4 regions of the Comamonas aquatilis genome follow, and region 3 is predicted to be linked to each of the others. Evidence: predicted binding sites of a transcription regulator. Region 3 holds the regulator's gene; each other region holds the start of a gene.
What was found. Region 3 encodes FNR, which switches genes on or off when oxygen is low (the NO sensors DNR and NnrR bind a similar motif). Its sites were predicted from a motif close to TTGATNNNNATCAA; they were not measured.
Positions count from the first base shown of each region.

Region 1 (7,471 bases), on a different contig from region 3:
CTGCTGCAGCGCCACAGGCTTGGCTTCCATGGTGTGGATCAGCGCCAGCATCCGCCCATCCACCTGCGTGCGGTAAGCCATGACCTGCGCCAAAGACGGCCGCGTCAGCAAGCCACGCTGAGCCCTTGGATGGCGCGCCCCCACTTGCTGGTAGTAGGAGTTGAACAGCATGCGAAAACTGGCATCAAAAGGCCGATGATCCGGTTCATGCACCGCCAGCACAAAGGTTTCGAAAAACCAGCTGGTATGCGCCAAATGCCATTTGGCCGGGCTGGCATCGGGCATGGATTGCACGCAGGCATCTTCGGCCGACAAAGGTGCGGCCAGGCTTTGCGTGCCTGCACGTACCGCTGCAAACTGCGCCACCAACTCAGCCCAGTCGATGGGAGCGGCATGCACGGCAACCCCAGAAGGCAGCTCTTGATACACGGCTTCAAGCCTGGGCATGAATGACGGCAAACCACTGCTGCTCATCTGTCCAGGCCTGACAGCGGCCAAAGCCCGCACTGGCCAGCATGGAGAGAAATTCAGGCAAGGGATACTTGTAGCTGTTTTCCGTATGAATGCTCTCGCTTTGCGCAAAACAGCGCAGGCCCTGCGGCCAGCGCACCATGACAGGATGGCGGGCACGCAAATGCATTTCAATGCGGGAATGCTGCACATCGAAGCGCGCCTCATGCGCCCAGTCCGCTGCCCTGAAATCGCTGCCCAGCAAGCTGTTCACATGGCTGAGTACATTGAGATTGAACTCGGCCGTTACGCCCTGCGCATCGTCGTAGGCAGCTATCAAAACAGGGAGTGATTTGGGCAGGTCTATGCCTATCAGCAGTCCGCCATCGCCATTTAAAAGCGCGTGCATGTGCTGCAGCATATGCAGCGCATGCTCTCTATCGAAGTTGCCTATGGATGAGCCGGGATAGAACAGCTCGCGTCGGGCCAACGGCACCTCGGGCGGCAGTTGCCAGTCGGCGGTGAAATCGGCGGCCACGGCGCTTGCCTTCAACAGCGGAAAATCCTGGCCCAGGCGCGCCACCGCCGCCTGCAGAAAATCCCCGGCAATGTCCACACCCACAAACTGCTGCGGCGCCACACTGCGGCACAGACGCCGAACTTTCTCGCAGTTGCCCGCACCCATCTCGATCAGCACCTGACAACCGCCCATGACCTGCGCCATGGCACTCTCATATCGGGCCATGATCGCAGCCTCGGTACGCGTGGGGTAATACTCGGGCAGTTGCGTGATCTGTTCAAACAAGGCGCAGCCACGTGCGTCGTACAGAAATTTGGGCGAGATCTGCGCCTGCTGCTGCATCAGGCCTTGCGCCAGCTCACGGCGCAGCAGGCATGATGCATCGTCCTGATATCCGGCGCCGTTGTCGGCGACAACTGGCGGCGAGGAAGACGCCAGAGGCAGGGGAATACGCCCGGCACGGGAAAAAAACTCTATGGATGTTGCCTGCCTATCCGATACCAAACGTGATGCCAAACGCATGCTTCCCCTCCTGATGAGTTGATCGCACAAGGCCGCTGTCTGCCAAACCAGGGCCATCACTGCCAAGCCATGATTGCGACCCCGGTGCCAAGCCCGAGCCAGCAAAGCACCAGCCTATCGCCGCCAGCGCTGGACAGAAGTAGGACTGAGCCCAGCGATATTTTTCATATCATGAGATATCGAACAATTGAATGAAGCCGGCATTTGCGGCTAGCCATTTCAAGAGCAAAAAAAATCGGCAGCCGCAAAGCGGATACCGATCAAATACATACACCCAAGCCAGAGAAATGGCTGCCGCGCAAACAGCAGCCACCCTCTTTGCACCGCAACCACTTGCGGTGCGTGTTTCAAGGCAGAAAACGCTTCACATCATCTGCCCTGAAAAACACGATTTGCCGCTATCAGAAGCGATAACCCACGCCCACGCCCACCAGCCATGGATCGACCTTGAACTTGCCGATTCCGCCGCTAACCTGGGTGTCGATATACACCTTCTTGACGTCGAAGTTCAGCGACCAGTTCTTGTCCAGAGCATAGTCAAAGCCCAGTTGCAACGCGCCGCCAAAGCTGTTTTTCTTCACGCTCAGGGCACCGTCCAGAATGTCCACATTCGAGAAGCGCGTGTAGTTAATACCGGCGCCGACATAAGGCTTGAAAGCGCCGAAGTTGGTGAAGTGGTATTGGGCCAGCAAAGTGGGCGGCAGATGCTTGAGCGAACCGATCTTGCCGCCGTTGAGGCGCACATCATGCTTTTGCGGATAGGTCAGAACCAGCTCGGCAGCGATATTGGGCGTGAAGAAGTAGGACACATCCAGTTCGGGCATCCACTTGTTGTTGATGCTCACGCCCGCAGCGCCGGCTGCGCCGCCGTTGTCGCTGTCCAGATTCACGGCACGCATGCGCACCATCCAGTGGCTGCTGCCGTCAAAGGATTGGGCAAAAGCAGTACCGGCAGTCAGGGCGCTGGCAGCGGCAGCAATCGCGATCAGAGTCTTTTTCATTGGCTTTTTTCCTTGAAGAAAATCCGGGGAGCGCTGTGCTCCCTCCATGGCATTGATTGAAACAAAGCCCTACACCCTCGGGTTTGTCCCAGGTCAATCCAGCCGGGCTCGCAGCAAAGAAAAAAGCGGGCGTTGCCCTTTGGCTACGCCCGCTTTAGCTGCTGATACAGCGCAAAGCGCTGCCGATACTTCGATGTTAGCGATGCATTGTTAATGCTCGGTCTTGGCCGGGCGCAGCTTGTGCCACAGCTCCACGCACACCACCACGGCCGCGCCTATGACGGCACCCACCAGCACATGTACCAGCACCGCGCCCAGTGCGGCGGCAATTCCGCCCACGGGAGCGATCACGGCCTGCACCCATTGCTCTATCGGTGCCATGCCATGCACCAGCAAGCTGCCGCCCACCATGAACATGGCCGCCGTGCCCACAATGGACAGCCCGCGCATCAACCAGGGAGTGAACGCAATCGTGCCGCGGCCAATCGCTTGCAGGGCCGCACTTTTCTTGGCCATAAGCCAGCCGCCCACATCGTCCATGCGCACAATGCCGGCCACCAGGCCATAGACAAACACGGTGATGGCCAGCGCCACGGCCACCAGCACGGTGAACTGCTCCCACAGCGGCTTGCTGGCCACCGTGCCCAGGGCGATGGCCATGATTTCGGCCGACAAAATGAAGTCGGTGCGCACCGCGCCCGCAATTTTTTCCTTTTCATACTGCGCCGGGTCCAGCTGCTTTTCATGCGCAGCCCGCACCGAAGACGGTGCCACGCCGATCTGCGCTGCCTCGACAGATTCAGCCACCACCTGCTTGGCACCATGCTGTTGCCGTTTGCGGAACAGCTCCAGAATTTTTTCCACGCCTTCAAAGCACAGAAAAGCACCGCCGACCATCAGCAGCGGAATGATCAACCAGGGCGCAAAAGCGCTGATCAGCATGGCGGCCGGCACCAGATAGGCTTTGTTCTTGAGCGAGCCCTTGGCCACCGCCCAGACCACGGGCAACTCCCGATTGGCGCTCACGCCCGTGACCTTCTCGGCGTTGAGCGCCAGATCGTCGCCCAGCACGCCGGCGGTTTTTTGCATGGCAACCTTAGTCTGGGCCGCCACATCATCCAGGATGGCCGTGCTCTTGCCAGCGGCCGTCTTGGTCATCAAGGCCACATCGTCAAGCAAGGCTGCAATGTCGTCGAGCAACATTAAAAGGCCAGCAACTGCCATGCACATATCTCCGAAGTTGAATCAGCCGCCATCATGAAGCCAAGCCCGGCGCGCAGCTGTTGGATTTTGGGGAAGGCCTTGCACGGGCCACGCGCTTTGGGCCCGGAGCGACCTCGACTGCGACTTGGACGGCGACTACTTGCTGGTCTTGAAGCCCTGGGTTGCCGCCCAGGCCGCCACATCGTCGCGGCGAATGGCGGCCGCCATCAGCTGGGGAAAAGCATCTGGCGTGCAGGCAAACGAAGGCACGCCCAGGGCGGCCAGCTTGGCGGCCAGTTCGGCGTCATAGGCCGGAGCACCCTCGTCGCTCAGCGCCAGCAAGGTGATGAACTGCACGCCGGACTCGACCAGCTCGTTGGCACGGCGCAGCAGGCCGGATTCGACGCCGCCCTCGTACAGGTCCGAGATCAGCACCAGAATGCTGTTGCGCGGCTCGCTGATCAGGCTCTGGCAATAGCCGACGGCGCCGTTGATATCGGTGCCGCCACCCAGCTGCACGCCAAACAGCACATCGACCGGATCGTCGAGCTTGTCGGTCAGATCCACCACCGCAGTGTCGAACACCACCAGCTTGGTAGCCACGGCCGGCAGGCTGGCCATCACCGCGCCGAAGATGCTGGAATACACCACCGAATTGGCCATGGAGCCGCTTTGGTCTATGCACAAAATCACTTCGCGCTGCGGGCGGCGTGCCTTGCGGCCGTAGCCTATCAGCGTCTCGGGAACAATGGTCTGGTAATCGGGCTGCCAGTGGCGCAGATTGGCGCGTATGGTGCGGTTCCAGTCAATCTCGGCATGGCGCGGGCGGCGGTTGCGCTGGCTGCGGTCCAGCGCCCCGGCCACGGCACTGCGCATGGGTTCTTCCAGCTTTTTCATCAGCTCGTCGACCACCTTGCGCACCACCAGACGGGCCGTGGCCTTGGTGTTTTGCGGAATCACCGAGCCCAGCGAGATCAGATCGGCCACCAGATGCACATCGGGCTGCACGTTCTCCAGCATCTCGGGCTGCAGCAGCAGCTCGCGCAAATTCAATCGTTCCATCGCGTCGCGCTGCATGACCTGCACCACCTGGCTGGGAAAGTATTTACGGATATCACCCAACCAGCGCGACACCGAGGGCGAGGAATTGCCACGCCCGCCCTTGCGCGACGAGAGCTTGCTGTCTTCCTCATACAGTGCGGCCAGCGCCTGATCCATTTCCTGCAGGCGGCCGCCAACGCCACCGCAGCTGGCATCGGCCGGGCTGCCCAGCACCATGCGCCAGCGTTGCAAGCGGGTGGTAGGTTCCAGCGATTCCTGCGCCGGCTCTTCGTCTTCTTGCGGCATGGCAGCCAAAGCATTGGTCTTTTGATTCATGGTCAGGCCCTGGCAGCAGAAACATTAAAATCAGGAGCATCTTGCGCAGCATCCACAAGCGCTGGTGGCAGATTCAACCCCAGCAACTGGCCCAACACGGGCAAGGCCAGCAAGGCGCGCTGCTCATCCCAAGGCTGGGGCTCGCCGGCCGCGCCTGCAGGCCGCAGCGTCACCACGGCCGCGCCACCGCCACCCAAGCCACCTACGGGCGTGCGCTTGGCCTTGTCGCCCAGGCTTTGGCGATCGTGCTTGCTGAAGTTGGCAAAGCTGCGGCGCACCAAAGGCAGGATCTGCGCAAACTGCAGCTCGCCCAGATCGCTGAGCCAGGCATCGATAGCACCCCAGATGGCTTCGTCGTGCAGCAGCACCAGGGCTTGCTGATTGAGAAAGCCATCGAGCCAGGCCGCCACATCCATGGGAGCCGCACCCAGCGAAAGATTGCGGTTGAACTGCTGCACCACTTCGGCGCTTTCCAGCAAATGCTCGTCCAGCAGCAAGCGGCAGGCCATGCCGCGCAGCAAGGCGGCGGCCGCATCGCCCATGGCCAGGCTTTTGAGGGCAGCACGCCAGGCCTGGCGCGTCTCGTCGGCATCAGCCCCGCCTTCGCCACCGCGCAGGCGCAGCGCATCGTGGGCGGCAAGCACCTTGGTCTTCATGGCCGCAGCAGCGTCCTCGTCCATGGCCATGCAGGCCACAGGCAGGCCGATGGCCGCGCGCAGCACCAGCGAATCGATTACTGTGGCCAGCAGCGCGGTATCGGTCTGGCGCACGCTGCCGTAGCGGTACACATTGGCCAGCGGCGGCAAGGCCTGCAGCAGCTGGGCCACATCGCCGGTGGTGGCCGCACGCTCGGCCAGGGTGTGAATCAGGGCCTGAACCAGGGCCGGTAAATTGGCCAGCAGCGCATCGTCAATCGCCTGGGCAATTTCGGGCAACGCCGTCTCGGGCGTGAGGCTGGCGCGCAGCTTGGTCGTGGCCGCCTGGGCCACGGTGGCGCCGTGCACGCTGGCTTCGATGATGCGCACCGCCAGCTCGGGCTCCCACTGCAGCTGCCAGCTTTCGCGGAACGTGCCGCGATTGCGCTGTGCATCCTGACTGGGCACGCCCCAGTCAATGCCCAGCAGGCGCAGCCGGTGCAGAAAGTGGCTACGCGCCAGATCGTTATCCTTTCGCAAATCCAGGGCCAGCAATTTGCTGGCCGCCTCGGGCTTCATGCGCAAGGATTTTTGCTGCTGCTCGATATCGCGCTGCAGCGGCACCTGGGGCACATCGGCGGGCACGCTGCCCAGCACGTCGCCCACGATCAGCTCCCGCTCAATCAGTTTGAGCGGCGCGCTCTCGCCCATGCAGATCACGGTGGCAATGGCTTCGTTGAGTTCCACCAGCCCGGGCGTGGGCTGACCACGCAAGGCGGCCAGACCCTCGGCCAGGCGCGTGGCCTCAATGATGTGGGCGCTGGAGCAATCGAGATCCTTGGCGCGCAGCAGATGTGCCACGCGCGTGAGCCAGCCTGCTGTGCGCAGCGTGGCCGCAGGCACTATGGTTTTAGTAGCTTGCTGCGCAATACCATCCTGAGCTGGTGCCTGATTTTTCTCAAAGCACTGCCACAGATGCTCATACCAGCCCGGCGAGGTGACGCCCGCACCATAGCCGCTGCTGCTGGCCAGATTGCGATAAGTCCACGGTGCCCAGGTGGCTTGCACCTTGGCCTTGGGAAAGCCCTTGAGCAGGACCGCATCGGCCTTGGCCGTGACGTTTTTCTGCAGCGCCGGCACATGCCAGGCGCCGCAGACCACGGCAATGCGCTGGTAGCCGGCCTTGAGCGCCTCGCGCATGCACTGGCGCATCCAGGCTTCGCGCAGTGCTTCCCGCCGGGCGTAGTCCTCGCCGCGCCAATGCTGCTCGTCCTTGTCGACTTCTGCGCGCACGGCCGTCATGGCTTCGTTGATGCCTTCGAACAGCGCTTCGCTGTCGCCGCGCTCCTCCACCATGCGGTTCCACCAGGTTTCGCCATCTTCAAAGCCAGCGGCCAGCGCCAGCCAGTCCAGCGGATCGCCGGGCATGGGGTTGACCGGCTCCGCCTCGGCCACCGGTTCAAGCTCAGGCGCATCATCGACCACGGCAAGTGCATTGTCGGCCGCAGCTCCCGTCTCTTCTGCGGCGTCCGGGTCTTCCAAAGCTTCAGCTGCGTCATCCTCCTGCTCTGCCAGGGCCTGCTTCAAAGCCGCGCGCCGCGCCGCCTCCAAGGCCATAGCATGGGTCTGAGGCAGGTCAAAAAATCGCACCGGCACCTGGTTGCGCCCCGCCCACTGCAGCGCCTGCCACTCGGGCGAAAACTCGGCAAACGGATAGAAAGCCGCATGGCTTGGCTCGTCCTGCATATAGACCAGCATAGCCA
Region 1 covers NZ_CBCSIW010000004.1:222,357-229,827, reverse strand. Annotated here, with positions in the region: gene egtB (ergothioneine biosynthesis protein EgtB) at 1-447, opposite strand, end outside; gene egtD (L-histidine N(alpha)-methyltransferase) at 434-1,492, opposite strand; gene ACNAZA_RS07915 (OmpW/AlkL family protein) at 1,894-2,493, opposite strand; gene ACNAZA_RS07910 (DUF808 domain-containing protein) at 2,704-3,717, opposite strand; gene ACNAZA_RS07905 (VWA domain-containing protein) at 3,853-5,043, opposite strand; gene ACNAZA_RS07900 (DUF5682 family protein) at 5,076-7,471, opposite strand, start outside.
Region 1: a site for FNR is predicted at 2,577-2,590, ahead of ACNAZA_RS07915 (OmpW/AlkL family protein). Genes of this name have one in related genera too.

Region 2 (7,471 bases), on a different contig from region 3:
AGCGCAATGCGCAGCCGGTGCGAGGTGCCGCTGCGAAAAAAACTATAAAGCTGCATGCTGGCGTCTTACTCGGGCTGGCCCACGGTCAGGGCGATCTCGCCCACGCCTTCCACGCGGCCCGTGATCCGGTCGCCGGGCAGAACGGCGCCCACGCCTTCGGGCGTGCCGGTATAGATCAGGTCGCCGGGTTGCAGGTGATAGAACAGCGACAAATCGGCAATGATTTCGCGGATGTTCCAGATCAGCTTGTTCACATCGGACTGCTGCTTGACTACGCCGTTGACGGACAGCTCGATGGCGCCGGACTCGATCACCTGTCCGGGCATGGGCACCACGGCTGTGGCCACGGACGATTGCTCCACATCCTTGCCCAGATCCCAGGGCCGGCCCTTGTCGCGCGCCACCAGTTGCAGATCGCGGCGCGTCATATCCAGGCCGCAGGCATAGCCGTAGATGTATTCATGGGCTTCGCTTGCCGCAATGCGAAAGCCGGCTTTGCCTATGGCCACCACCAGCTCCATCTCGAAGTGATAGTTCTGGGTTTCGGGCGGGTAGGCCACGGTGGCGCCGGATTCAGTCAGCGTCTGCGGGGCCTTGGTGAAGTAGAAAGGGCGCTCCACGCTCTTGTCCACGGGGCGACCCATTTCCACCGCATGGGCGTGGTAGTTGCGGCCCACAAAGAACAGGCGGTTGATGGGCAGGCGTTGCTCGCTGCCTTGCACGGGCAGGGATTGAACCGGAGCGGGAGTCCAGAGATAGTTGGCTTGGGTCATGGGAGAAATTCCTGGTTGGTGATCGGTAAAAAATGCTTGAAACCGGCGCGTACTTGGTGTGAGACAGCAAGCAAGAGCCGCCTCGCAGCGAGGCTGTCGTCCCCCTTCAGGGGGAAGGCGCGCAGCGACTCAGGGGGTCTCCGTCCTATATGCGTTAACAGCTTCAAAAATAGGGGTGTCGGCAAAGCGGAACAGATCGAGCTGGGGCTGATCGGCATCGCAGCGGGCGGTGAAGGGCTGCCAGGAGGGCACGACAAACATGTCGCCGCGGCGCACCTGCCATTGCTTGTCGCCCACGGTGACCTGGCCCTGGCCGTCAAAGACCTGGAACACGGCCGAGCCCACCTCACGCCTGGGCTGGGTCGCCGCACCGCTTTGGATGCGGTGCATTTCGCAGCGAATCGTGGGCAGCACATCGCGGCCGTTGGTCGGGTTGGTGTAGCGCACGGCGGCGTGGCCGGGGCTTACGGTGGCGGCATAGCCTTCGGCTTCCAGCGCCAGCTGCTCGCTCAGGGCGCGGTCCGTGTCCACCCAGCGATAGGCCAGCAGAGGCGTGGCGGCGGTGGGCTCCGGATGCGCTACCGGGCGCAGGCCGGGGTGAGCCCACAGGCGTTCCGAGCGCGAGAACCGGGGCTGGATGCGCTCATGCGCATCCAGATGCAGGCGGCCGTGCTCGAAGAACTGGGACTCTGTGTAGTAGGCAAACGGAATGTCCAGGCCGTCAATCCAGGCCATGGGCTTGTCGGCGGCGTTGTGGTGGGCATGCCAGTTCCAGCCGCCCTGGGGCAGAAAGTCACCGCGCGACATGCGCACCGAGTCGCCGTTGACCACGGTCCACACGCCTTCGCCTTCCACCACAAAGCGAAAAGCATGTTGGCTGTGGCGGTGTTCGGGCGCATCTTCGCCGGGCATCAGGTACTGGATGGCGGCCCAGAGCGTGGGGGTGGCAAACGGGCGCCCGCCCAGTGCCGGGTTGGCCAGGGCAATGGCGCGGCGCTCGCCGCCACGGCCCACGGGTACGATGCGGCCGGCCTCGTCGGCCAGCTTGAGCAGATGGTCCCAGCGCCACAAATGGGGCAAGGCCTGGCTTTTGGGGTGGGCGGGCATCAGGCCGCCAATTTCCGTCCACAGCGGCACCAGCATTTCCTGCTCGAAGCCGCGGTACAGCTGCTCGAGTGCGGGTGTGGGTTCGGGCTGGCCGGGGCCGGCCACGGCCGATAGCTTGACGGGGGAGGGAGGTGTTGTTTCTGTATGGAGCATGGCGCTTGCTTTTTTGGGTTGACTCAGTCTTTGGCCAGGCAGGTTTCAGCCGTCCAGCCGTACAGCCATTCCATGGCGTCATAAAAACGCCCGGGCTGACGGCCTTTCCACAAGTCGTTGCGCACTAGGCGCTCCACTCCCTTGGCGTGGAAGATGCGGCCCATTTCTCGCGCCGAAAGCACCACACGTGCCGTACGGGCAATGCGCGAGCGCTCATAAAGTTGTAGCGTTGCAGGCCAGTCGTGCTGGCAGTGCTTGAGGGCCTGGCCCAGCGTGACGGCGTCTTCGAGCGCCATGCAGGCACCCTGGGCTATGTATTGCAGCGTGGGGTGGGCGGCATCGCCCAGCAAGGTGGTGCGGCCGAAAGTCCATTGGCCTATGGGTTCGCGGTCGGCCGTGGCCCAGCGCTTCCAGCTCTTGGGCAAGTCGATCAGCTGGCGAGCGCGCGGGCAGCAATCCTGGAAATAGCTTTGCACTTCCTCGCGGCTGCCTTCGCGCACGCCCCATTCCTCGGCCTCGCGGCTGTGAAAGGTGACGACCACGTTGTATTGCTCGCCGCCGCGCAGCGGGTAGTGCACCAGATGGTAGTTGGGGCCTACCCAGATGCTGGCGGCATTCCAGCGCAGATCCTGAGGAAAGTCGGCTTTCTCGACCACGGCGCGGTACACCACATGACCGGAGACACGGGCGGCATCGCCCACATGCTGCTGGCGCACCACCGATTTGACGCCGTCGGCGCCAATCAGTGCCTGGCCGACGTGGGCCACACCATGCTGGTCGTAGACGGTCACGGTGTCGCCGTTTTGCTCCACCCGGGTTATACGGGTGGCGGTCAGGGTTTCGATATTGCCGTGGGCCTGCGCGCCTTCCAGCAGCGAGCGGTGAATATCGGCGCGGTGAATCACTGCATAGGGATTGCCAAAGCGCTGGCGAAAGCCCGCGTCGGTGGGAATGCGTCCCACCAGGCGCTCGTCCAGGGCGTCATGCATGACCATCTCGTCGGTATAGACGGCGCGGCTGCGGGCCAGCTCGCCAATGCCCAGCGCATCGAAGGCGGCAAAAGCATTGGGGCCCAGCTGAATGCCGGCGCCGATTTCGCCCAGCTCGGGCGACTGCTCCAGCACCTTCACGGCATAGCCCAGACGGGCCAGCGACAGTGCCGCCGCCACGCCGCCAATGCCGCCGCCGGCCACCAGGACGGGAAGAGTTGATGAGCAAGGAGTCGTCATGGTTTCGCTTCTTTCTGGTGTCGCTTTCCACTCGGTGCTGATGCAAACCAGGCCCGTCTAGGTCTGCGTCATCGCCAAAAGCCGGGTGGCTAGTGGTCGCGGAAGATAAATAAACAGTGTACTGACGATCAGTGTAGTTTTGATTTATCTCAAAAGTTTCTGGGGTAAACCCGGTGGTCGAATGCGCGGTCTGAATCGGCCCGAATTCATGAGAACATTCCCCTGCGCACCGCAGCCACACAGAACAAGACATGCAATACCAACCCGCAGAACTGGAAAACTATCCCGGCTATCACATACGCCGGCTGCAGCAGATCGCCGTGGCTGTCTTCATGGAGGAGGTCGAGGCCTTTGGCGTCACGCCGGTGCAATACGCGGCCATGTCGGCCGTGCTGCGTCAGCCGGGCGTGGATCAGCGCACGCTGGCGCGCAACATCGGTTTTGACACTTCCACCATTGGCAGCGTGATCGACCGGCTGGAAGCGCGTGGCCTGATGCTGCGCAATCCCAGCCCCACGGACAGGCGGGTGCGCCAGCTGACGCTGACGGACGAGGGCCGCGAGTTGCTGCAGCAGGCCGAGCCTGCCGTGCTACGCGCCCAGCGCCGCATGCTGGAGCCGCTACCCGATGACAAGCGTGCCCAGTTCATGGAGCTGATTGCGCTGCTGATCCATGAAAACGACGAGTTCGCTCGCGCCCCCAGTGCCGTGGCCGAGCGCAGCGCAGAGGGCAAGCGCACGGCAGCAGTCAAGGCCGTGAAGTCCTTGACGGGCAAGGCGTCTGGCACCCGGGCCGGCAAGCTGGTCAAAGCGGCCAAAGCAGTCGTCGAGTAAGCCTGGCTCATGGACTGGGACCACCTGCGTTTTTTCGGCGAGCTGGCCCGCAACGGCAGCATGGCCGCAGCCGCGCGCCGCCTGGGCGTGGAACACTCCACGGTGTCGCGCCGCATTCAGGCGCTGGAAAAACAGCTGGGTGCGGTGCTGTTTGAGCGCACCGGCGGGCAATGGCGGCTGACGGAAGCCGGTCGCCAGCTGTTGACCGTGGCCGACAGCATGCAAAGCGCGGTCGATGGGCTGGAGCGCGGCCCGCTGGCGCTGGCCTCGCACAGCGAAGGCCCGGCCGGACTGGTGCGGGTGGGGGCTACCGAAGGCTTTGGCACGCAGTTGTTGGCCTCGGAGCTGGCGCGCCTGACTCAGCGCTATCCCATGCTCAGCATCGATTTGCTGGCGCTGCCGCGCATGCTGCATCTGTCGCGGCGCGAGGCCGACATCGTCATCTCGCTGGAGCGACCCAAGCGCGGCTCGGTGGTGGTTACCAAGCTGGCCGACTACCGGCTTTATCTATACGGCCAGCGCGAATATCTGGCGCGCAAGCCCCTGGTGGCCAGGACCGAAGATCTGCGCCACCACAGCTTTGTGCACTACGTGGACGATATGTTGTTTACCCGCGAGCTGCAGCTGCTGGACACTTTGCACCAGCCCGAGCGTTTTGCTCTGCGCAGCACCAGCATTACCGCCCAATACGAGGCCGTCAGAGCCGGGGCTGGCTTGGCCGTGCTGCCGGCATTTCTGGCCGACAAAGACCCTGTTCTGAGCCGCGTGCTGCCGGAGCAGGCCTGCTTTACCCGCACTTTCTGGATGAGCATGCCCGTGGAGTCGCGCCAGATTCCGCGCATTGCCGCCACCTGGAGCTTTCTGCGCGATACCGTGCAATCCATGCGCGGCTTGCTTTGTCCCTGAGACTCGCTTAATCGAGCAGGTGGCCGTCAGTAAAAAAGACACCCCGGTCACGCAAGCGAGCGGGGTGTCTTGGTTTTTCGCAGATATGGGGCTCGGGGCTGTGCGGGTAGGAGTGCTTATGCAAAAGTTTTCCAACTCTCGGCGCCAGCCTCATGAACTGCGCATCCGCTTAGTCACGACGCTGTAATCTCCAGCAAGAAGCTCACCAGCAATCTGTGCGATTGGCGCCCGTGCCGCCGTTGGCCCTGGTTCCCTTGTCGCTGAGTGTGTAGCTGCTGCAGACATCCTTTGCCTGCGCACCGGTTGGTGTGGCGGTTGCGGTCCAGGTCTTGCCGCTATCGGTGCTGGCTATTGACAACTGGTAGTAGGAACTGTTTCCCGACGAAGGTACGTCGTAAGGCAGTGCGCTGTAGCCCAGGTCAGCAGCTGCCAGCGAATACTTGTTGTTTACGCTGAAGAAGCGCTCCTGACGGCTGGCCAGATCCAGCAAGGTATTTTTTGCATCCACGCGACGAGATTTGCGCACGTAGTCTTGATACGAGGGATAAGCAATCGCAGCCAGAATGCCGACAACTGCCACCGTAATCATTAACTCGACCAGCGTAAAACCACGCTGGCGGTTGCTACAAGTCATTATCTTCATCTTCTCAACGGCGCTTGATCCAGGTGACGCGCTTGAAGTTGGCGTTGGCACTGGGGTTTAACTCGAAGGTCTTGGGTTTTCCCGAGGTGGTTTGCGTGGTTCCAAAGGTGCGTGAGCCAGAGCGCACGGTGATGATGGAGCCCACGCCACTGGCGCCATAGCCGGCAATCACCCCGCCGGACCATTCGCTGTTCTTGAAATAGCTAATTTCCGGCACGCCTGTGTCTGGAGGAAGGGCCATGGTGAACCCTGCTGCCGCTTGGGTATCGCAGCTGAGCAGTTCGGAGACTTCGGGAACCGTGGTGTTGAACAGGACCAAGCCATCCTGAAGCACCGGGTTGTAGAAGATTTGTTCATTCCTGCTGGGCAACTTCATACGCCAGCCGCGCTTGTTGCTGGGAGTGCAGGAAGTAGAGCCCTTCCAGCACAGTTTTTCCTGCGACACCGTTCGCACACCATTGACGCCCAATGTGTCATCGATATAGGTGGATTCGGTGATGGTACGCGTCAGCAACTCGCTGGTTGTCACCGTCGTCGCGGTACCGCTGAGCGTCAATGACTTGTAGGCGAAGGTGCTTTTGGCGTTCCAGGCATCCATATCCGAATCCCAGATGCCGTGCAAATAATGATCGCCGGTGGCCGAACCCCCAATATCGTCCAGCGTTCTCGGGAAAAGGCGACCCGTGCCGAAGTTCAGGATTACGCGATAGATTTCGTTCTTGGTTGTCGAACTGACGGCAATAGCCGTTGTTATCGGCTGGTCTGCCTTGAAGACCGGATTTGCGCCCGCGGCCCAGTCTGACGCTGTCTTGCTGCTCAGGTCAAAGCGCCAGATATTGCCCAGCATGTCGCCGCCATACACATAATCAGTGATGTGGTCGTTATCCAGGTCAGCCGCTGTCACTTGGCTGATTCCGTTGCGCTTGACAAAAGTGGTGCCTGACATCTGGGGGCCGGCAGCCTTGATGTAGCGGAATGTGCGTGAGCCATCGCTCTGGGCGACCGTCATGATGTAGATGCCGGCCTCGCCAGTTTTGCTGTTCTGTCCGTTGGGAAAGATCACAGCCCAGTTGCCGTCATGCAGTCGTCGCACCAACGGTGTACCGACGGTGCTGCCCAGGCTGTCCTTGCATGTGGTGTTGTTGGAACAGATCAAATTGTCTGAATTCCATTCGCCGAGAACATTGCCTGCTCCGAAACTGTCGGGGTTCGTAATGTCCAGTGCATAGATCGCGCCCTTGGAAACACTGGTGTCGTCTGCAACCACACCACCAATATTTCCCCCCAGGCCCAGACCGCCCACCAGCCAGGTGCGCCAGGCGCCCCCATAGTACAAATCACCTGTGCCTGGAGGAGCATCCACAAAGGCGTTATGGCCGTAAGACGTACTGGGCAGCGCCAGGTTGTCGTTAGAAGTGTTGTTGATGGTGCGCAGTACTTGGTCGGGCATGTAAGCAAACAACTCCTGTCCGTCGTTGTTCGTCATGTCCAGTGTTCCGTCGGTCTTGCTCTTGCCGCTGCGGAAAGCATGCAGAAAGCCATCATTTGCTCCCACGTAGACGGCATTCGTGCGGGTCTTTTGGGTGCTGGCAAAGCTGTCGTAGCTTTTGCTGGCTTCCGGCATCGTTCCTCCATGACGCAGATCCGTCCAGGTTCCGGCATAAGGCGAATTAGGTCCACCTACCCAAGTGGGATTGGAGCCGACGATATCGCCCAGCAAGCTGTCTCGCGCACGCAAACTGCCAGTGCCATCGCTCTTGCGCTCATTGGTGCGCGTACCGGTGAGCCAAGCCAATGCTGTCTGGCCCAATGTCGTTGTGGTGCCCA
Region 2 covers NZ_CBCSIW010000002.1:243,666-251,136, forward strand. Annotated here, with positions in the region: gene maiA (maleylacetoacetate isomerase) at 1-56, opposite strand, end outside; gene ACNAZA_RS04150 (fumarylacetoacetate hydrolase family protein) at 66-773, opposite strand; gene ACNAZA_RS04155 (cupin domain-containing protein) at 903-2,033, opposite strand; gene ACNAZA_RS04160 (3-hydroxybenzoate 6-monooxygenase) at 2,057-3,262, opposite strand; gene ACNAZA_RS04165 (MarR family winged helix-turn-helix transcriptional regulator) at 3,514-4,095, shown strand; gene ACNAZA_RS04170 (LysR family transcriptional regulator) at 4,105-5,001, shown strand; gene ACNAZA_RS04175 (type IV pilin protein) at 5,204-5,635, opposite strand; gene ACNAZA_RS04180 (PilC/PilY family type IV pilus protein) at 5,649-7,471, opposite strand, start outside.
Region 2: a site for FNR is predicted at 3,402-3,415, ahead of ACNAZA_RS04160 (3-hydroxybenzoate 6-monooxygenase). Genes of this name have one in related genera too.

Region 3 (7,471 bases):
GCGCACAAAGAACCAGCCCAGCGGCGTGACCTTGAAGCCTTCGTCGCTGAGCACCAGCAGCCCGTTGGCCTGCATTTCCTTCAAAGCTTGCAACTCGGACGCGAAATATTCCCGAAAATTCAGCAGCCAGGCTTGCTCCATGGGCTCGAACAGCACCTCCCCCTGGCACATGATGGACATGATGACGGCCCGGCGCGCCATGTCATCGCGCGAAAGCGCCAGTCCTCGAACCACGGGTAGCATGCCGGCATCCAACGCGTCGTAGTACTCCTCCAGGGTTTTGGCGTTCTGGCTGTAGCTCGCACCCACCTTGCCGATGGCCGATACACCCAGCGCAATCAGATCGCAATCGGGCTGCGTGCTATAGCCCTGGAAATTGCGGTGCAGGCGCCCCTGCCGCTTGGCAATCGCCAGGGAATCATCGGGCAGGGCAAAGTGATCCATGCCCACATAGACATAACCCCCGTCCATAAAGGCATCAATGGCTCCCGAAAGCATATTGAGCTTGTCCTGGCCCATGGGCAAATCGGCAGACTCGATGCGACGCTGGGGCTTGAACCGCTCGGGCAGATGGGCATAGGCATACAGGGCGATGCGATCCGGGCGCAGCTCGTTGACCTGGGTCAGCGTGCGTGCAAACGACTGCGGGGTTTGCTTGGGCAGACCGTAAATCAGGTCCACATTGATGGAAGCAAAGCCCAGTTCACGCGCCTTTTGCACCAGGGCAAAAACCTGTTCGGCAGGTTGTTCACGGTGCACGGCTTTCTGTACCGCGGGGTCGAAATCCTGAACCCCGAAGCTCAGGCGATTGAAGCCCAGCTCCTTGAGTACGGCCAGGCGCTCATTCGTCACGGTGCGCGGATCTACTTCTATCGAGTACTCCCCACCCGCTTCGAGCTTGAAATGCTCACGCATCAAATCCATGAGCCGGGCCAGCTCGGCATCGGAGAAAAACGTGGGCGTGCCGCCGCCCAGATGCAGCTGGCTGACCGCCTGTCCCTTGCCGCAGTGCTCGGTGTGCAAGGCCACTTCACGCGCAAGATAGTCAAGATACTGGGTCGCTTTCTCGTGGTGCTTGGTCACGATCTTGTTGCAGGCACAGTAGTAGCACAGCGACTCGCAAAACGGCACATGCACATAAAGCGACAGCGGCAGCGCCCTCGCTGCACAGTGGGTCTTGCGTTGCTGGAGCGCCAGGATGTAATCCTCGGTGCCGAAAGCCTCTACAAAACGGTCGGCTGTTGGAAATGATGTGTAGCGTGGTCCAGGAACATCAAATCGACTCAGTAGTTCGGGCGTAACAGCGGTCATAACGTGAATGTCAGGATGCGCTCACATTGGCGGATGACAGCTTGTTTCCTGATGGGCAGGATTTCTGGCAACTGCAACCGCAATGAACTCGCACACATTGATTGAAGGAATGATTGCAATGTGCCCCAAGCCAAACACATCAGCCTTGATGGATATCAAGAAATGCCAAGGCAACAGCTGCGACAATTTGATCCATCTCATCACTCACCAAGAGGTCACAGATAGTCCAGGCCCACCGGCTTGCACCATCCCTGCTTACCCATGAATCTTCAGACCATCAAAGCAAGCTGCTCCAACTGCAATCTGCGCGAACTGTGCATGCCCATGGGCCTGGACGATGAACAGATGGAGCGTATTGATGAGATCGTGGCGACACGCCGCAAAGTCAAACGCGGTGGTCTGCTGTTTCGCAATGGCGAAGGTTTCACTTCGCTGTATGCCATTCGCACCGGCTTTTTCAAGACCTGCGTCGCCACCGAGGACGGCCGCGATCAGGTGACCGGCTTTCAGATGGCGGGCGAGATCATAGGCCTTGACGGTATCGTCAACGACCACCACACCTGCGACGCGGTGGCACTGGAAGATGCCGAGGTCTGCGTGATGCCGTTTGACAAGCTCGAGCAGCTCTCGCGCGAAGTCACCGCCTTGCAAAATCACGTGCACAAAGTCATGAGCCGCGAGATTGTGCGCGAACACGGCGTGATGCTGCTGCTGGGCAGCATGCGCGCCGAAGAGCGGCTGGCCGCCTTTGTGCTCAATCTGGTGCAGCGCCTGTCTGCCCGCGGCTTTTCCAAGTCGGAGCTGGTGCTGCGTATGACCCGTGAGGAAATCGGCAGCTATCTGGGCCTGAAGCTGGAAACCGTGAGCCGCACTTTCTCCAAGTTTGCCGAAGAAGGCATTGTGGAAGTCAAGCAACGCCATCTGCGCATTCTGGATACGGAGGCGCTCAAACGCATCGTCAACAGTCAGCAGTGCCACGACTAAGGCTCACCCCGCTTCACAATAAAAAGCCCGCTTCCATGGACGCGGGCTTTTTTCATGAAAGCGACTTACTCCACCAGCGGCGCGGAAACAATGCCGTGATTGAGCTCCTGCGCGGAGCGCGAAAGCAAACAGGTGATGTAGCTTGAAAAAAGGGTCACGCCCCAGAACACAAAGAACGCCAGCGTGTAGACAGCGTTGCGCGACCAGCCCACAGGGGCAATATCGCCGGGATCGACAAAAGCAAAAACCACCATCTCCATGATTGCCGCCGCCAGAAAGGCCGGCCAGGCAATCCACTTCCAGCGTTGAGCGAGCATGCTGCGTCTCCTTGGGCTGTGTCATCGGTGCAAAACATTTTGCACAAGCAGCCATGGAATGCGCCCCCGCAAACCCTTGGATTGCCGCAAACAGCGGGCAAGCCTCGGGAGAATTACTATTTATTTAATAGCTATCAGCACTTTGTGCATATGGACTAGAGGCCAAAATGCTTTGAATTTACCGAAAAACAAGCGTTTAGCGGTCCGTGGGGTGGTCCTTGGCCGGGGTAGCGGCGTGATTGCGACCTGTCACGGCAGGCGCCAGACTTTTTTGAGACTCTTCCAGACGCTTGTTGATCTCGATACCGTGCTGATAGTAGTCCGGGTCAATGACGGGATCGGGCGCACTGATGGCGATATAGGCGGTCACAAAACCGGCCACCACCACAATGGCCGGGCCGGCGACAACCAGCCAGACATGAGGAAACTTCCACCAGGGCTTGCCGTCTTCGGCATGAACCGGCTTGACAGCGCGCCCGGCAGGGGCAGAAACAGGGCTAGAAGACATGACAAAACCTCTTTGATCAATCTGCCACAAGCGCCTGCGAGGCGGCTGCGGCATTCACATTGTTAACGCGGCACCAGAAACACGGCTTTTTCAGACGTGCGCCCTGCCCCGGCAGTCACGGCATCCACATTGAAGTACACGGTATGCGAGCCCGGTGCTGCCGATCCATAGGGAATCTGCAGACCCACGGGCACGCCGCGCGTCTCCGCCGGCCCGACCACCACCTCATCTTCAAGCACCACCTCCAGGCCATCCAGTCCCGTGGCAGTGATGCGATAGCGCTGCTCCTGCTCGGTGGCATTCATGATCTGCAGGCGGTAGACATTCTCCAGCTTGCCGCCGGCCACAATGCGCGACAGCGAGGCGCGGTCACGAATCACATTGAGCTTGAGCGGCTCGCGCAGGATCAGACTGGCAATCATGGCCGCGCTCAAGCCCAGCAGCACCACCGTGTAAATCAGCACCCGCGGCCGAAATACTCTGCGGATGATCTGCGCCTGCTTCCAGGCCCTGGCGATGGCATTTTGCGTGCTCATGCGTATCAGGCCGCGCGCATAGCCCATCTTGTCCATCACGGAGTTGCAGGCATCGATGCACAGCCCGCAGCCAATGCACTCGTATTGCAGACCGTTGCGGATATCGATACCCACGGGGCAGACCTGTACGCACAGCTTGCAGTCAATGCAGTCGCCCAGACCCTGGGCCTTGGCATCCACCTGCTTGGTACGGGGGGCGCGCGGCTCGCCGCGCTGGCCGTCGTAGCTGACGATCATGGTGTCCTTGTCGAACATGGCGCTCTGAAAGCGCGCATAAGGGCACATGTATTTGCAGACCTGCTCGCGCATATAGCCCGCATTGCCATAGGTAGCAAAACCGTAGAACAGAACCCAGAAGATCTGCCAGTTGCCTTGCAGTTCAAGCAGCTGCGAACCCAGCTCACGGATGGGCACGAAAAAGCCCACAAAGGTGAAGCCGGTCCACAGGGAAACGGCAATCCACAGAAACTGCTTGAGTGACTTCTTCCAGATTTTCTCGAAAGTCCAGCCGCTCTTGTCTATGCGCATGCGGGCGCTGCGGTCGCCTTCGACCTTGCGCTCTATCCACATGAAGATTTCGGTATATACCGTTTGCGGACAGGAAAAGCCGCACCACAGACGCCCGGCCACCGCCGTGAAGAGAAACAGCGCCAACGCACTGATGATGAGCAAGCCCGTCAGATAGATGAAGTCCTGTGGATACAGCACCAGTCCGAAGAGATAAAAACGGCGCGCCTCCAGATCGAACAGCACCATCTGGCGCTGGCCCCACTGCAACCAGGGCATGCCGTAGAAGAACAGCTGGGTCAGGAACACCATGGCCCAGCGCCAGCGGGAGAAAAACCCGCTGATGGAGCGCGAGTACACCTTTTGCTCGGAGGCGAACATCGCCACCATCTTGTCCCCGTCCTCGGGCTCTACAGGCGTGATCGGGATGATCTTGCGGGGCTTGCCGTTATCGGGCTGCATGGCAGCTCCTTAATTTTTTGTAATGACTGAAAATTCAAACGCGAAAAAAAGGCGACGCGCGAGCGCCGCCCTTTCCAGCGTGCTTACTTCTGAGCCGGGCTGCCCTTGTTGGACAGGCCCCAGACATAGGAAGCCAGCACGGCAATCTGTGCCTCGGTCAACTTGTCCTTCTGGGTCGGCATCTCGTTGTGCTTGCCGTTGTTGACGATGTTGACGATGGCCGCTTCACCCCAGCCGTGCAGCCAGATGTCGTCAGTCAGATTGGGGGCACCCAAAGCCTGGTTGCCCTTGCCGTCCACACCGTGGCAGGCGGCGCAGGCCACAAACTTGGACTTGCCTTGCGAGGCGCGAACCGTGTCATGCGGGCTGCCGGAGAGGCTGAGCACATAGTTGGCCAGGTTGCGCACATCCTCGCTGGAGCCCACGGCCGCTGCCATGGGGGGCATGACGCCGGTGCGGCCGTTGGTGATGGTTTCCCTGATCTTCTCCGGTGTGCCGCCATAAAGCCAGTCACCGTCGGCCAGATTGGGGAAGCTCTTGCTGCCATGAGCATCCGAAGCGTGGCACTGGGCGCAGTTGTTCATGAACAAACGCTCGCCAATGGCCATGGCCTGGGAGTCCTTGGCCATTTCTTCCGTGGGCATGCTGACGAACTTGGCATACATGGGTTCCAGATCGGCCCGGGCCTTGGCCACTTCCTTGTCGTAGGCGCCGGTCTGGGTCCAGTCCAGCTTGCCGGTAAAAGCACCCAGACCGGGGTATGCAGCCAGATAGCCGAGACTGAAGATGATGGTGATCAGAAACAGTCCCATCCACCATTTGGGCATGGGATTGTTGAGTTCGCGCAGGTCGCCGTCCCAGACGTGGCCCGTGGTGTTGTCGGCCGAGGAGACCACTTTCTTGCGCGCCACTACCAACAGCAGCAGCAAGCAGCCAATGATGCCCAGCAGCGTAATCGCGGCCACATACACCGACCAGAAGTTGTTTATAAAGTCGCTCATGGGTTGTTCTCGTTGTGGTGTGCGGCCTCAGTCTTCCAGAAACGGAAGCTGAGCTGCCTCGTCAAAACGGGCCTGGTTGCGGCGGGCATAAGCCCAGCACCAGATGCCGATGAAGCACGCCAGCGATGCCAGCGTGGCCACGATGCGCATGGTGGTGATATCCATATCCAGTCCCTTCTCTGTTACTTGACGGCACGGCCCAGGACCTGCAGATAGGAGATCACGGCCTCCATCTCGGTCTTGTCCTTGACCTGGGCTTGCGCACCGGCGACTTCCTCGTCGGTATAGGGCACACCCACCTTGCGCAGAGCATTCATGCGCTGGGCCACGGCGCTGTCATCGACCTTGCTGGTTTCAAGCCAGGGGTAGGCAGGCATATTGGACTCGGGCACCACATCACGCGGGTTGTTCAGGTGGATGCGATGCCATTCATCGCTGTACTTGCCGCCCACGCGATGCAGATCGGGGCCCGTGCGCTTGGAACCCCACTGAAAGGGATGGTCGTACACGAACTCGCCAGCCACCGAGTAATGGCCGTAGCGCATGGTCTCGGCGCGGAAGGGGCGGATCATCTGCGAGTGGCAGTTGTAGCAACCTTCGCGCAGATAGACGTCGCGGCCCATCAGCTGCAGCGGTGTGTAGGGCTTGAGACCGGCCACGGCTTCCGTGGTGGATTTCTGAAAGAACAGCGGAACGATTTCCACCAACCCGCCGATGGCCAGCACACACAGTGTCAGCGCGATCAGCAGGAAGTTGCTGGTCTCTATCTTCTCGTGGGAAAAGCTCTTGGGAGCTGCGTTGTTGTTGTCAGACATTGCTTTGACTCCTCAATGCTCAGGCGTATGCCGCAGCAGCCACGGGGACACGCACGGGACGACCGGCCATGGCGGTCTTCCAGGTGTTCCATGCCATCACCAGCATGCCGCCCAGATACAGCAGACCACCGGTGACGCGAATCACATAGAAGGGATAGGTCGCCTTCACGCTTTCCACAAAGGTGTAGGTCAGCGTTCCATCCGGGTTGACGGCACGCCACATCAGGCCTTGCATCACGCCGGCAATCCACATGGCCGCGATGTAGAGCACGATGCCGATAGTGGCCATCCAGAAGTGCAGCTCGATGGCTTGCATGGAATGCATTTTTTCGCGGCCGAACAGGCGGGGAATCAGGTAGTAGAGCGATCCCATGGTGATCAGCCCCACCCAGCCCAGAGCGCCGGAGTGCACGTGACCCACGGTCCAGTCGGTGTAGTGGCTCAGGGCGTTCACGGTCTTGATGGCCATCATCGGGCCTTCAAAAGTGGACATGCCGTAGAACGATAGGGATACGATCAAAAAACGCAGGATGGGGTCATCGCGCAGCTTGTGCCAGGCACCCGACAGCGTCATCACGCCGTTGATCATGCCGCCCCAGCTGGGAGCCAGCAGGATCAGCGAGAACACCATGCCCACGGACTGTGTCCAGTCAGGCAGCGCGGTGTAGTGCAGGTGGTGCGGACCCGCCCACATATAGGTAAAGATCAGGGCCCAGAAGTGCACGATCGACAGGCGATACGAGTACACCGGGCGGCCAGCCTGCTTGGGGATGAAGTAATACATCATGCCCAGGAAACCAGCGGTCAGGAAAAAGCCCACGGCGTTATGGCCGTACCACCACTGCACCATGGCGTCTTGCACGCCGGCATAGGCGGAATAGCTCTTCATCCAGCCAGCAGGGATGGAGATGTTGTTGACCACGTGCAGCAAGGCAACGGCCAGGATAAAGGCACCGAAGAACCAGTTGGCCACGTAGATGTGCTTGACCTTGCGTATGCCTATGGTGCCGAAGAACACGATGGCATAAGA
Region 3 covers NZ_CBCSIW010000013.1:38,410-45,880, forward strand. Annotated here, with positions in the region: gene hemN (oxygen-independent coproporphyrinogen III oxidase) at 1-1,311, opposite strand, end outside; gene fnr (fumarate/nitrate reduction transcriptional regulator Fnr) at 1,573-2,295, shown strand; gene ACNAZA_RS15025 (hypothetical protein) at 2,361-2,612, opposite strand; gene ACNAZA_RS15030 (FixH family protein) at 2,809-3,120, opposite strand; gene ccoG (cytochrome c oxidase accessory protein CcoG) at 3,183-4,625, opposite strand; gene ccoP (cytochrome-c oxidase, cbb3-type subunit III) at 4,709-5,626, opposite strand; gene ACNAZA_RS15045 (cbb3-type cytochrome oxidase subunit 3) at 5,654-5,791, opposite strand; gene ccoO (cytochrome-c oxidase, cbb3-type subunit II) at 5,809-6,441, opposite strand; gene ccoN (cytochrome-c oxidase, cbb3-type subunit I) at 6,461-7,471, opposite strand, start outside.

Region 4 (7,471 bases), on a different contig from region 3:
GCGCGGTTTGCAGCTTTGTGGGCACGGTGCGGGACCGCAACGAGGGCGATGCCGTCTCCAGCATGGAGCTGGAGCATTACCCGGGCATGACCGAAAAAAGCATAGAAGCCATCATTGACAAGGCCGTGCAGCGTTTTGACATCTACGGCGCAAAGGTCATTCACCGCATCGGCCTGTTGCAACCCATGGAGCAGATCGTGCTGGTGGCCGTGACCAGCGCCCACCGCGGCAAGTCCTTTGAGGCCTGCGAATTCATCATGGACTTTCTCAAGTCCGAAGCGCCTTTCTGGAAGAAGGAAGAAACCCCGCAGGGCGCGCGCTGGGTGGATGCCCGCGTCAGCGATGAACAGGCACTGGCGCGTTGGAGCTAGTCTGAGTTGCGCAGTGCGGCTGGCGTGGGGCGGTGAGGATGCAGCATCTGAAATTCTATGAATAATTTGGCTCTAGCCCTTGTGCATAAAGCGCATTAAGCTACGATTTCTGAAGTGTCAGTCCCACCATCCAGCGCGGCGGCTTGAAGACCAGCACATTGCCGGCCATTACCAGGGCCAGACCCAGCAGGCCGCTGCCTGTCCAGGCATAGCCCTCGACCAGGGCCGAGATATTGAGTGCCACGATGGGAAACAGCACCGTGGCATAGGCGGCTTTCTCGGGGCCGAGTCGGCCCACCAGTGTCAGATAGGCAGTAAAGGCAATCACCGAGCCGGGAAGCGCCAGATACAGCAGTGCCGCCGTGTAGCCGGGGCGGGTGTCGAACGTCCATGGCAGGCCTGCCATCAGCGCATAGACCGCCAGCAGTAGCGTGCCCGCCAGCATGCCCCAGGCATTGGTATGCAGCGGCTTGTAGCCCAGCTTCTGCAGCGAGGCGGAGAGCATGTTGCCGCAAGAAAAGCATAGCGTTCCCCCCAGAGCCCAGGCCAGACCCTGCCAGCTGGCATGCTGGCCCTGGGCCAGCTCGGGCCAGAACAGAATGACCAGACCCGTCAGTCCCAGGCTGCTGCCGGCCAGCACATGGGGTGCCAGCCTGCGGCCATAGATCAGTCGGGCCAGCAGTGCGTTCCAGATGCTGGCGCTGGAGAAGACCACGGCGGCGAGGCCGCTGGTCAGCGTCTCGCTGGCGTGCATGAAGCAGACAAAGTTCAGACTGAAAAGGCACAGACCCTGTGCCAGCACCCGCGGCACGGCCGGGCCGCGCGGCACTTTCCACTGGCGGCTCAGGGCCAGCCAGGCAAACAAAACCAGGGCGGCCAGGCCAAAGCGGTAGGCAATCGAGATCTCTATGGGCACGCTGCCCAGCTGCATTTTCAGCGCGATCCAGGTGGAGCCCCAGATCAGCACGACCAGGGCATACAAAGGCAACATCATGGCTTTCTCGGCAATCACAAGATGCTGGCCATGATGCGCGGCGGCCTGGTTGCGGCATTGCATTTTCCTGCGGTTTTGTGGCGCTGCAAGCCGGGATGCACAGGCCTGGTTGAAGCGCTGGGACACAATGGGCCATGCACGCGCCTGCCTTGCAGTCTTTATCCCGACCACCGCAACAGCATCTTTGTCAGGTGCTGGCGCAGTCGCACGCGCAGCTGCAGCGGCAGGCGAAGCTGACCCAGTCGCTGCAACTGGCGGTCTGGGCCAATCGCGATGACGAGGTGGTCTATAGCCGGCAAAGCCATCACACGCTCAGCGTGTATCTGGCGGGTGGCAAGGGCTCGCAGCTCAAGGGCGATGCGGATGCGCGCGGTGAGGCAGGGCGTTTTTGCATTTTTCCGGCGCAGCATGAATCGTCATGGCTGGTGCGCGAGCCGGTGCGCTTTCTGCATCTCTACGTTTCGGATCAGGCCTGGGCCGAGCGTGTGGTGCGCCTGCTTGATGCCGAGCCGCGCAGCCATGCGCCTGCACCGCAAATCTATGCCCAGGATGCCACCTATCTGCGCTGGGCGCAGACGCTGGACGCGCTGGACTGGAGCGATGCAGCCAGCTGGCTGCAAGCTGATACGTTGAGTCAGCAGGTGCTGGACAGCCTGGTGCTGCAATCGGCAACGCCCCAGCGCAGACAGGCTGCGCTCAGAGTGGCAGGCGGTCTGTCTTCGCTGGCGCGCCGCCGGGTGCTGGACTATGTCGAGGCGCATCTGGCAGACAGCAAGGCGCTGACGCTGCAGGCTCTGGCCCGGGTGGCCTGTCTGTCGGAGTTTCACTTTGCCCGCATGTTTCACCAGAGCATGGGCTGCACCGTTCATGACTGGGTGCTGCAGCGCAGGCTGGGCCAGGCACGCAGCTTGCTGGCGGCATCGGGACACAGGCCGACGCTGGCCCGGGTGGCGGCGCAGACGGGTTTTTCCAGCGCCAGTCACCTGCTGCGCAGCTTTCGTACGCATTTGGGCATGACTCCTACGCAGTTTTCCCGGCTGCAGCAGGATGCTTGACGGGCGCTGGTGTGCCGCGATGGATGGCCTTTGATCTGGCGCAAGCCGGAGACTTTGTTGCAGGCGCAGACCTTGAAAATCTCCGCTATGTGCTTAGATTATGAGCAATGAATCTGTTATGGAGTGGAGACCCACACTATGCGAATTGACAAACTGACTACCAAATTTCAAGAAGCTTTGGCCGATGCGCAGTCGCTTGCGCTGGGCGCCGATCAATCCACCATCGACCCTCTGCATCTGCTGGTTGCCATGCTGCGCCAGCCCGACGGTCCGTCCGCGCTGCTGCAGCGTGCAGGCTGCAATGTGCAGCAACTCAAGAGCTCGGCCGAGAAGGCCATGGCCGATCTGCCGCGCGTGCAGCAGCAAGGCGACGTGCAAGTGGGCTCGGAGCTGGCCCGTCTGCTGCAGGCCACCGACAAGGAGGCCATGAAGCGTGGCGACCAGTTCATCGCCAGCGAGCTGTTTTTGTTGGCCCTGGCCGATGGCGCGGGCTCGTCCAGCCGTGCAGGCGCTTTGCTCAAGGAAAGCGGTGTCAGCCGCTCCAGTCTGGAGTCGGCCATTGACGCCGTGCGCGGTGGGCAGAACGTGGACAGCGCGGAAGCCGAAGGCCAGCGCGAAGCCCTCAAAAAATACACCCTGGACCTGACCGAGCGTGCCCGCAGCGGCAAGCTTGACCCCGTGATCGGCCGCGACGATGAAATCCGTCGGGCCATTCAGGTGCTGCAACGCCGCAGCAAGAATAATCCCGTGCTGATTGGTGAGCCCGGCGTGGGCAAGACCGCAATCGTGGAAGGTCTGGCCCAGCGCATTGTGGCCGGTGAAGTGCCTGAATCCCTGAAGAACAAGCGCGTGCTGTCGCTGGACATGGCTGGCCTGCTGGCGGGTGCCAAGTACCGCGGTGATTTTGAAGAACGCCTCAAATCCGTGCTCAAGGAAGTCTCGCAGGACGAAGGCCGGATCATTCTCTTCATCGACGAAATCCACACCATGGTGGGCGCCGGCAAGGCCGATGGAGCCATGGACGCAGGCAATATGCTCAAGCCCGCCCTGGCGCGTGGCGAGTTGCACTGCGTGGGTGCCACCACGCTGGACGAGTACCGCAAGTACATCGAAAAAGACGCGGCGCTGGAGCGGCGCTTCCAGAAGGTGATGGTTAACGAGCCTTCGGTGGAAGACACAATTGCCATCTTGCGCGGGCTGCAGGTCAAGTACGAAAGCCACCACAACGTGGACATTACCGACCCCGCCATCGTGGCGGCGGCCGAGCTGTCGCACCGCTATATCACCGACCGTTTTCTGCCGGACAAGGCCATCGACCTGATCGACGAGGCTGCGGCCAAGATCAAGATCGAGATGGACTCCAAGCCCGAGGTCATGGACAAGCTCGAGCGCCGCATGATTCAGCTCAAGATCGAGCGCGAAGCCATGAAGAAGGAAAAGGACGAGGCTTCGCAAAAGCGTCTGGCCTTGATTGAGGAAGAACTCGAGAATCTGGAGCGTGAATACGCCGATCTGGAAGAGGTCTGGACTTCGGAGAAGGCCAGCGCCCAGGGTTCGGAGCAGATCCGCAAGGAGATCGACCAGATCCGCGTGCAGATCGAGGAGTTCAAGCGCAAAGGCGATTTCAACAAGGTGGCCGAGCTGCAATACGGCAAGCTGCCTGCTTTGGAAAAGCAGTTGCATGAAGCCCAGAACGAAGAGGAAGGCGGCAGCAAGCCCGCCAACCAGCTGCTGCGCACACAAGTCGGTGCCGAGGAAATTGCCGAGGTGGTGAGCCGTGCCACCGGCATTCCCGTGGCCAAGATGATGCAGGGCGAAAAAGACAAGCTGCTGCGCATGGAAGACAAGCTGCACGAGCGTGTGGTGGGCCAGGAGGAGGCGATCTCTGCCGTGGCCAATGCCATCCGCCGTTCGCGCTCGGGTCTGTCCGATCCGAATCGCCCTACAGGCTCCTTCCTGTTCCTGGGCCCCACCGGCGTGGGCAAGACCGAGCTGTGCAAGGCGCTGGCAGGCTTTATGTTCGACAGCGAAGACCACTTGGTGCGCATCGACATGAGCGAATTCATGGAAAAGCACTCTGTGGCACGTCTGATTGGTGCGCCACCAGGCTATGTGGGCTACGAGGAGGGCGGCTACCTCACGGAAGCCGTGCGCCGCAAGCCCTATAGCGTGCTGCTGCTCGATGAGGTGGAAAAAGCCCACCCCGATGTTTTCAATGTGCTGCTGCAGGTGCTCGACGATGGTCGCTTGACCGATGGCCAGGGTCGCACGGTGGACTTCAAGAACACCGTGATCGTGATGACCAGCAACATTGGTTCGCATTTGATCCAGGCCATGGTGCGTCAGGACGCCGATGACATCAAAGAAGCGGTGTGGGGGGAACTTAAAACCCATTTCCGACCCGAATTCTTGAATCGTATCGACGAGACCGTGGTCTTCCATGCGCTGGACGCACGCAATATCGAGGCAATCGCCAAGATTCAGCTCAAACTGCTGGAGCGTCGTCTGGAGAAAATGGATCTGGGCATTCAGGTGTCCGAGCAGGCTCTGGCCGAGCTGGCCAAGGTTGGCTTCGATCCCGTGTTCGGTGCCCGTCCGCTCAAGCGTGCGATTCAGCAGCGTATTGAAAACCCGCTGTCCAAGTTGTTACTTGAAGGCAAGTTCCTGCCCAAGAGTACCATCTCTGTACAAGTGGACCCGGTCACTGCGCCCGGGGTATTCAGGTTCGAGGCCGCGGGCACTGCCTGAGCTTCTTGAGCAATAGAAAGGTTTTGCTTTGAACGATTTCGCCACCACCGCTACCCGTTGGGCCATCCGCATCGTGCTGATGCTGGTGGGTCTGGTGTTCTTTCTGTGCCTGATGGCAGTGGCCGGCTCGCTGGCGCTGCTCTGGGGCCTGCGTGCCCTGTGGGCCAGGCTCACCGGCCAGCCCATCATGCCCATGAGCATGGGCGGCATGAGCCCGTTTGCCGGCTGGCAGACGGTGTACCGCTCGGGTGCCGAGTGGATGGCGCAATCGTCGGGCAAGGCCTCTGCGGCTGAAGAACGCGATTCGCGCTCGCGTCGTGGCGTGCTGCCGGGCGCCGGCGACGTGACCGACGTGCAGCCACGCGAAGTGCACGAGTCGTAATGACAAGGCCGTCTGCAGCCCTCATACTGGGTTGCAGACGGCCTCTCATTCGTACCAAAGAGTCTGATGCTGTATGCATCAGGCTCTTTTTTTACGCCGTGTTTACGCAGTCTCAGGCTATGGTTGAGGCTGTGATTAAAGAGCTTTTCAGACAGGCATGAACTACATGGACTTGCACCGCATTTTTGACTTGCAATACCAAGCCAGCCGCGCGCAGGTGGACGTGCCCATTTTGGTGCGCCGCGAGCGCCTGCTGCGCTTGCAGAAAATGCTGGTGGAAAGCGGTGCCGAGCTGTCTGCCGCCGTGCAGGCAGACTTTGGCGTGCGCTCCGAGCGCTGGACGGAGATGCTTGATCTCATGCTGGTGCGTAACATGCTCAAGCACACGCTCAAGCATCTGGGAGTGTGGTCCAGGCGCCAGCGCGTGCGTACTCCGCTGATGCTGCAGCCGGGCAAGGCCTGGGTCGAGCGCCAGCCCCTGGGGGTGGTAGGCATCATCGCGCCCTGGAATTATCCGGTGCAGCTGTCGCTGGCGCCTGCCATCACTGCGCTGGCTGCGGGCAACCGCGTCATGCTCAAGCCCAGCGAGTTGACGCCGCACACCTCGGCCAAGATGGCCGAGCTGGTGGCCCGTTTTTTTGCCCCCGACGAATTTTGTGTGATCCAGGGCGATACGGGCGTCGCCACGCAATTCTCGGGTCTGCAGTTCGACCATTTGCTGTTTACCGGCTCCACGGCTGTAGGGCGCCGCGTGGCCCAGGCGGCGGCGGTGCATCTGACGCCCACCACGTTGGAGCTGGGCGGAAAGTCGCCTTGCATACTCTCGCAAAGCTGCGATATGCAGGAGGTCGCGCTCAAGATTGCCTATGGTAAGCTGGTCAATGCGGGTCAGACCTGTATTGCGCCCGACTATGTACTGCTGCCGCGCGGACAGGAGCAAGCGTTTGCCGAGGCCTTCAGGGCTGCCGTGCAAAAGCTCTACCCCTCGATCTCGGGCAACCCGGATTACACGGCCATCATCAGCAAGCGCCATCTGGCGCGCTTGAAGCAGATGCTGCGCCAGGCCCAGAGCCTGGGCGCGCAAGTGCACTGGATGCACGAGGCGGCGGCGCCTGCGGCCGAAGGCGATGCGACGAGCTGGGGTGAGGCCGTGGAGCGTCAGCTGGCGCCGGCGCTGGTGTTTGGCACCACGGGGCAGATGCAGCTGATGCAAGAGGAAATCTTTGGCCCCATCCTGCCGGTGATCTCGTACGAGCACATCGAGGATGTGATCAATGCCATCAACGCCAGTCCCAGGCCTTTGGCCCTGTACTGGTTTGGCAACAACGAGACCGAGCGCGATGCGGTGCTGGCCCGCACCGTCAGCGGCGGTGTCTGCGTGAACGATACCTTGCTGCATGTGGCTCACGACAATCTGCCGTTTGGCGGTGTGGGCGATAGCGGCTGGGGTGCCTACCATTCGGAGCAAGGATTTTTGCGCTTTACGCACCAGAAAGCCGTCTTTGTGCAGTCGCGCTGGGCCGCCACTTCCCTGCTTTATCCACCTTTTGGCGAGAAATTCGATCGCGTGATGGATTTCATGCGCCGTTGGTTTTAGCCGGATTCGAGCGGTAGGGGCGCGGCATCCGCTTGCTGCGGGGGCAACTTCCGCATCGTCCATGGCGGCGATAGAGCGGGTTGCAGCTGTTTGAATTTTGTATCAAATCTCAAGCAAACCCTTGATGGGCTTGTGCTAGCTGCTTCATTTTGGTGAGCGCATAGCACATCGTTTGCCCTGGGGCAAGAATTTACGGACAGCCGTACTTGCGCGCATGGCTTACTGCCATGGCGCGTACTTAAAAATGGAATCCGTAGACAATTGCGGCCTTCCTATTCTCACATGTTTACGTCCCGGTTTTTCCATGTCTAGTATCCAGGTTCG
Region 4 covers NZ_CBCSIW010000001.1:604,048-611,518, forward strand. Annotated here, with positions in the region: gene moaE (molybdopterin synthase catalytic subunit MoaE) at 1-371, shown strand, start outside; gene ACNAZA_RS02715 (DMT family transporter) at 472-1,365, opposite strand; gene ACNAZA_RS02720 (helix-turn-helix domain-containing protein) at 1,500-2,420, shown strand; gene clpB (ATP-dependent chaperone ClpB) at 2,559-5,168, shown strand; gene ACNAZA_RS02730 (hypothetical protein) at 5,197-5,550, shown strand; gene ACNAZA_RS02735 (coniferyl aldehyde dehydrogenase) at 5,708-7,147, shown strand; gene ACNAZA_RS02740 (GNAT family N-acetyltransferase) at 7,452-7,471, shown strand, end outside.
Region 4: a site for FNR is predicted at 2,451-2,464, ahead of clpB (ATP-dependent chaperone ClpB). Genes of this name have one in related genera too.